2 regions of the Faecalibacterium faecis genome follow, and region 2 is predicted to be linked to the other one. Evidence: a T-box and tRNA genes for the amino acid it is inferred to sense, from the RefSeq annotation. Region 2 holds a T-box; the other holds one or more tRNA genes.
The links. The T-box of region 2 lies ahead of pheS (phenylalanine--tRNA ligase subunit alpha). A T-box ahead of a tRNA ligase gene usually reads a tRNA of that ligase, here a tRNA-Phe.
Positions count from the first base shown of each region.

Region 1: it has a tRNA-Phe gene. The T-box ahead of pheS (phenylalanine--tRNA ligase subunit alpha) is inferred to sense a tRNA for this amino acid. The anticodon was not compared.

Region 1 covers NZ_JBBMEP010000013.1:72,569-75,971, forward strand. The annotation lists gene recG (ATP-dependent DNA helicase RecG) at 1-293, opposite strand, end outside; gene WMO17_RS08385 (GNAT family N-acetyltransferase) at 444-926, shown strand; tRNA gene WMO17_RS08390 (tRNA-Cys) at 1,308-1,382, opposite strand; tRNA gene WMO17_RS08395 (tRNA-Gly) at 1,411-1,486, opposite strand; tRNA gene WMO17_RS08400 (tRNA-Asp) at 1,573-1,649, opposite strand; tRNA gene WMO17_RS08405 (tRNA-Gly) at 1,679-1,754, opposite strand; tRNA gene WMO17_RS08410 (tRNA-Phe) at 1,785-1,860, opposite strand; gene WMO17_RS08415 (DNA gyrase/topoisomerase IV subunit B) at 2,216-3,403, shown strand, end outside.
Region 2 covers NZ_JBBMEP010000007.1:129,833-133,235, forward strand. The annotation lists gene WMO17_RS05370 (glucosyltransferase domain-containing protein) at 1-1,145, shown strand, start outside; T-box leader at 1,268-1,506, shown strand; gene pheS (phenylalanine--tRNA ligase subunit alpha) at 1,587-2,609, shown strand; gene pheT (phenylalanine--tRNA ligase subunit beta) at 2,628-3,403, shown strand, end outside.

The sequences.
Region 1 (3,403 bases), on a different contig from region 2:
CTGGACACATCGTCCCCGGCAGTGATGCGCTCCATCCGCCGCCCGCCCGGCAGGATACGCCCGCCGGGTTTGGCGAACACCTCAGCCCTGACGACGCACTCCACATCGGTGGGCGCTTCGGCGATGGAATAGGGTTTGGTGAAGTCGATATATCTGCGCGGGTAGTGGCACAGCAGGTCGGCCAGCGTCACGATGCCCAGCTTCTCGAACCGCTCAGCGGTCTTGGGGCCAACGCCCTTCAGGTAGCGCACCGGCGTATCCGGGGTGAGGGTGGTATGGTTTTCGGCGGGCATGGCGTGTCAGCTCCTTTCCTGGATGCAATATAGCCATTGTAACACGGAGCGGCAGCGGATGCAAATGGCCCAAAAAGGAAAAACCGGCAGGACCTTTGCCTTTGGGCAGGAACTGTGGTACACTCGGAAGAAAAAGAGGGGAGAATATTTATGGAGATCCGTAAGGGGACCTTAAAGGACTTGGAGGCCATTGCAGCGGTGGAGGCGGCCTGCTTCCCGGCGGCAGAGGCGGCTACGGCAGAGGAGTTTGCCGGGCGGCTGCAGCAGTACGGCGATCATTTTTGGCTGCTGTGGGAGGGGGAAAGGCTGCTGGCCTTTGTGGACGGCTTTTGCACCGACTGGCCGGACCTGACCGATGAGATGTACGCCGACGCCTCCCTCCACCGGGAGAATGGTGCCTGGCAGATGATCTTTGGGGTAAACACCATCCCGGCCTGCCGCAGACAGGGGTACGCCGGGCAGCTGCTGCAGCAGGCCATTGCCGACGCCCGGGCCCAAGGCCGGAAGGGGCTGGTACTGACCTGCAAGGAGGCCCTGGTGCACTACTATGCAAAGTTCGGCTTTGTGAACGAGGGCGTTTCCGGCTCCACCCACGGGGGCGTGGTGTGGTACCAGATGCGGCTGAAGTTCTGAGGGGGACGATCTGGAATGGCCTACGCCTTGCTCCGGCCGTATTCAGCGGAAGAATAATTTTTAAGAGAGCAATGCCGGAGCGTCCGCGGAAGCTCCGGCATTGCATTTTCACTGGAGGGGGCGTAAAGGTAGACGGCATTTGCAGTGCCGCTTTCTGCGAAAGTGCGGCACTGCGGCAGACTTTTCGGCTTAACTGCAAAGTGACCGGTTTCGCTAGAGGCTCTCCCTTTGAGGAAAGACTTCCCCCGTTCCGGGGGAAGATGTCACCGCAGGTGACAAAAGGGGGAGTCTGTCACCGTAGGTGACGGAGAGGGCGAGGAGGCTGATAGGGAACAACGCAAAACAAAAAAATCCCGGAAGCTTCAGCTTCCGGGAATCTTTTGGAGGTGACGACCAGATTTGAACTGGTGGATGAGGGTTTTGCAGACCCTTGCCTTACCACTTGGCCACGTCACCATATTTAGGAGTGAATTTCCACTCCTGTTGGAGCGGCCGACGAGGCTCGAACTCGCTACCTCCACCTTGGCAAGGTGGCGCTCTACCAGATGAGCTACGGCCGCATATTCGGTGCATTTTACCTTGCACCCATCATTTCTGATGCCCTGAAAACAAGTTTCAAAGTAGGTGAAAGCTTGCGCTTTCTTGGTGGCGACCCGGATCGGGCTCGAACCGACGACCCCCAGCGTGACAGGCTGGTGCTCTAACCAACTGAGCTACCGGGCCATATTGGAGCAACTATTGCTGCTCCCTTATGGAGCGGCCGACGAGGCTCGAACTCGCTACCTCCACCTTGGCAAGGTGGCGCTCTACCAGATGAGCTACGGCCGCATATTGGAAACCCTGCTGGGTTTCCTTGACTGGTGCCTCCGATCGGAATCGAACCAATGACACGGGGATTTTCAGTCCCCTGCTCTACCGACTGAGCTACAGAGGCGCACCGGACGATGATTATTATACCTGAAATTTCGATTTTGTAAAGGGGTAAATCCGAATTTTTTTTAGAAAATTGAAACTTTCTTGATTTTGGTCGCTCCAGCGCGTAAAATAAGAATGACTTTTTTCAACCTGCTTTCGGCACATCCGGCACAGGACGTGCTGTGTGCGGGTGTGCCAAACAGAAATTGACAAATTCAACAACCTATGGTTTAATGAAAATGAAATGATTCAGGCGCTTTTGCCCTTTTTCTCTGTGTATACCTATATTATAGTAAGAAAAGGGCAGAGGCGTTTTATGATTTGACTACAGACGGCCCGCTTTTTGCAAGAAAGGCCGGGCCGGGAGGAGCAGCATGGCAAAAAAACAGGAATATGGCAACGAGAGCATTACTTCTTTGAAGGGTGCTGACCGTGTGCGTAAGCGCCCGGCCGTTATCTTTGGCTCAGACGGCGTGGAGGGCTGCGCCCACTCCATCTTTGAGATCGTCTCCAACTCCATCGACGAAGCCCGCGACGGCCACGGCGATACCATCAACGTGACCCGCTGTAAGGATGGCAGCGTCATCGTTGAGGACTTTGGCCGCGGTATGCCCGTGGACTGGAACAACGGCGAGGGGCGCTACAATTGGGAGCTGTTGTTCTGCGAGATGTATGCAGGCGGCAAGTATGGCGAGGGTGAGGATAACTACGAGTTCAGCCTTGGCTTGAACGGTCTGGGCCTGTGCGCTACCCAGTATGCTTCTGCATGGATGACCGCCGATATCTATCGTGACGGATACCACTATCACCTTGATTTTAAAAAGGGCGAGAATGTGGGCGGCCTGCAGAAGGAAGCCTACAAGGGCCGCCGCACCGGCAGCATCATTCACTGGAAGCCGGACGACGAGGTGTTTACCGACATCGATGTGCCCGGCAGCTACTATAAGGATACCCTGCGCCGTCAAGCAGTGGTCAACGCAGGCCTGACCCTGAACTTTACCGATGAAAAAGAGAAAGACCCTGCCACTGGCAAGGCGTGGTACGAGAGCTGGTGCTATGAGCACGGTATCGCGGACTATGTGGCCGAGGTGGCAGGGGAGGATACCCTGACCCCGGTGTTCAGCTGCGAGAGTGAGGCTGTGGGCCGGGACCGCGAGGACCAGCCGGATTACAAGGTGCGCATGAGCGCGGCGTTCTGCTTCTCCAATAAGGTGCAGATGCTGGAATACTACCACAACTCTTCCTGGCTGGAGCACGGCGGCAGCCCGGAGCACGCGGTGCGCACTGCCTTTGTCTACCAGATCAATAAGTACCTGAAGGAAAAGAACCTCTATAAAAAAGGTGAGAGCGCCATCAGCTTTCAGGATGTGCAGGACTGCTTGGTGTATGTCTCGTCCAGTTTTTCCACCCGCACCAGCTACGAGAACCAGACCAAAAAGGCCATCACCAACAAATTCGTCTCGCAGGCTATGACCGACTTCCTCAAGCATTATCTGGAAGTGTATTTTCTGGAAAAGCCGGACGAGGCCCAGAAGATCTGCCAGCAGGTGCTGGTGAACAAG
Region 2 (3,403 bases):
ATCAGACGAGCCTTGATAACTTTTGTCTGCTCCTGCTGACATATCTTCTGCTGCTTCTGTTCCGCAATGTGGACAGAGAAAAGGTCCATGCCCACATTGGAAGAAGTCTTTGCAGCGCAGCTGCAGGAATGGTTTTGTATTTCCTGCTCACAAAGCTGATCGTATGGGCATGTGGATGGCAGATGGCAAGTTATAATGGAGGAGCGGATGTTTCGGTACTTTCTATACTGAAAAATCTGCCCAATGCCATTGCAGAGACCTACCAACTGTTTGGAGCTTACTTTTTTCAGAATTACTATCGGCATAACATTCTGCAGCCGGTGGGCTTTTTCGTTTTGGTATTTCTGGCGCTGAGCATCGGACTGCTGAACCGCTTCAGAAAAATGCTTCACCGGAAAAATTGGGAATATATCCTTCTGGGAGTGGCAGCGCTGATCGTTTTGCCCATCATGTGCAATGCCATCATGCTGATCACAAGCGAGGCGGTCTGGCTTTTGCAGATGGGCGAAGGATTGAATCTGTTCGTGCCAGTATGTCTGCTGCTGCTTGAAGGGACGCGCACAAATCAGCCTATGGTAAAAAAGTATGTACGTGCTGCCCGGACAGGGGCTGTAGTACTTGCGGTTTTGGTCGTCTATGGCAATGTCTGCTCTGCCGTGATCGATCAGGAAGCTATGTATGAGGGAAGAAAAACACTCAAGAGCATGTCGGATCACATTGCGGACGACCTGATGAGCAGCGGATATTTTGACGATAACGAGCAGCTGCCGGTACTGTTTGTGGGCAGACCCAGCTCGAACTCCAGTTTTATGAAGAGGGAGTATTACCTCTATGCAAATCCGTATGCGCAGATGGGCCGCTTCTGGCTGAACGATTACTCGGCCAGAGCGTCTTGGAAAGCGGTTTTCAGGGATATTACTCCGGCAAAACTCAAGCATTGCTCGGTGGAACAGTATGGGGAACTGTACAGCAGAACAGAGCTGGAACAGATGCCAGTCTATCCGCAGGAAGGATATATCCAGCAGATCGACGGTGTGGTCGTGGTAAAAATTTCAGATGATTACAAAGTTGATAAAGAGTTTGCGCCACTAATCAACCTGGGAGAATTGTTTCAGCTCATAATGGATGACATAAACGATTCATAATGGCTGCGGCTTTGTGAAAAAACCTCCACCGAACGCGATTTTTGCGGAAAGTGGCTGCACAGCCCTTGCAAACTGTCCCGAAATGTGGTAACATAGCTCTTGGTTATAAAACCTGAATACTCCCAAACGCAGCGACGGAGAGAGTAGGCATGGCGTACACGGCAAAGAGAGAAGCTTCACCGGCTGAGAGGGCTTCCGGGTGTATCTGTGCTGAAGTTCGCTCCTGAGCGGTCTGTGCGAAACAGCAGTAGTACAGAACGGCCACGCCCCGTTACGGCGTTCTGAGAGCTGCCCGGCATCTGTGCACGGGTGGAAACCGGGTGGTACCGCGGAGCTAAGAATCAACGGCTTCGTCCCTTTTGCCTGAGAAATCGGGCAGGGGACGGAGCTTTTTTTGTTGCACTCCGCTCATCAACACGAAGAATAAAGGAGAGAACATCCATGCAAGCAATGATCGACGAGCTGGCAAAACAGGCCGCTGAAAGCCTTGGTCAGGTGTCCGGCAAGGAAACGCTGGCCTCCTTCTGGCAGGAGTACCTCAGCAAAAACGGCAAGATCCCTGCCCTGATGAAGAATCTGCGCACCGTTGCGCCGGAAGAGCGCCCCGCTATGGGCAAGATCATCAATGAACTCAAGGCAAAGGTTCAGGCAGATTACGACGCTGCTGCAGAACAGGTGAAGCAGGCAGAGCTTGCTGCCCGCAATGCTGCGGAGACGGTGGATATCACCCTGCCCGCCAAGACCCGCTCTGTGGGCGGTCTGCACCCGCTGACCCTGATCACCAACCAGATCATCGACGTGTTCTCCGGCATGGGCTTTTCGGTGGGCACCTTCCCGGAGATCGAGGACGACGACCACAACTTTACCCGCCTGAACGTGCCCAAGGATCACCCGGCACGCGACATGCAGGACACCTTCTACCTGTCGGAGGAGTTCCTGCTGCGTACCCAGACTTCCGGCGGCCAGATCCGCACCATGGACGTTCAGAAGCCGCCCATCAAGATCTTGATGCCCGGCCGTGTGTTCCGCTCCGACTCCGACGCCACCCACAGCCCCATGTTCCACCAGATGGAAGGTCTGGTGGTGGATAAGGGCATCACGCTGGGCGACCTGCAGGGCGCCCTGAACACCTTCGTGCAGAAGCTGTTCGGTGCCGACACCCGCACCCGCCTGCGTCCTTCTTACTTCCCGTTCACCGAGCCCAGCGTGGAGGTGGACGTGAGCTGCTTCGAGTGCCACGGCAAGGGCTGCCCGCTGTGCAAGCACACCGGCTGGATCGAGGTGCTGGGCGGCGGCGTTGTCAACCGCAAGGTGCTGGAGAACTGCAATATCGACCCGGACGAGTATTCCGGTTTCGCCTTCGGCATTGGCATCGAGCGTATCGCTATGCTGAAGTATGGCATCAACAACATCGGCCTGATGTTCGAGAACAACCTGCAGTTCCTCAAGCAGTTCCACGAATAAGAGGGGAGAGAAGAGACAATGAAAGTACCTTTCAGCTGGTTAAAAGAATTTGTAGATATCGACGTTACTGCGCAGGAACTGGAGGAAAAGCTCTTCTCCTGCGGCTTTGAGGTCGAAGAGCTGATCCCGCTGGATGCAGGCATCAGCAAGGTGGTCGTCGGCAAGATCGTGGAGATGGAAAAGCAGGAGGGCACCCACCTGACCAAGTGTGTGGTGGACTGCGGCGACTACGGCCACGACATCCGCATCAGCACCGGTGCCACCAACATGAAGCTGGGCGACTGCGTGCCCGCTGCTCTGGATGGCTCCACCCTGCCCGGCGGCATCAAGATCAAGGCCCGCAAGATGCAGGGCGTGGAGTCCAACGGTATGCTGTGCTCCGGCGAAGAGCTGGGCCTGAACGACGATCTGTTCCCGGGCTCTGAGGTCTACGGCCTGCTCATCCTGCCCGAGGATTCTGTCCCCGGCACCGACATTGCTCCCGTGGTGGGTCTGGACGACTATATCTTTGATATCTCCATCACCGCGAACCGCCCGGACTGCCAGTCCGTTCTGGGCATCGCCCGTGAGGTGGCTGCCGTTCTGGGCAAGCCCCTGCACATGCCCGCCATGGACTACAAGGCCGTCTGCGAGCCGGATGCGCCCATCACCGTCAAGGTGGAGGCACCGGACCTGTGCCCCCGCTACATGGCACACTATGTGCGCAACATCCGCATGGGCGAGTCTCCCCGCTGGATGAAGCGCCATCTGGCTCTGTGCGGCCTGCGCTCCATCAGCAATGTGGTGGATATCAC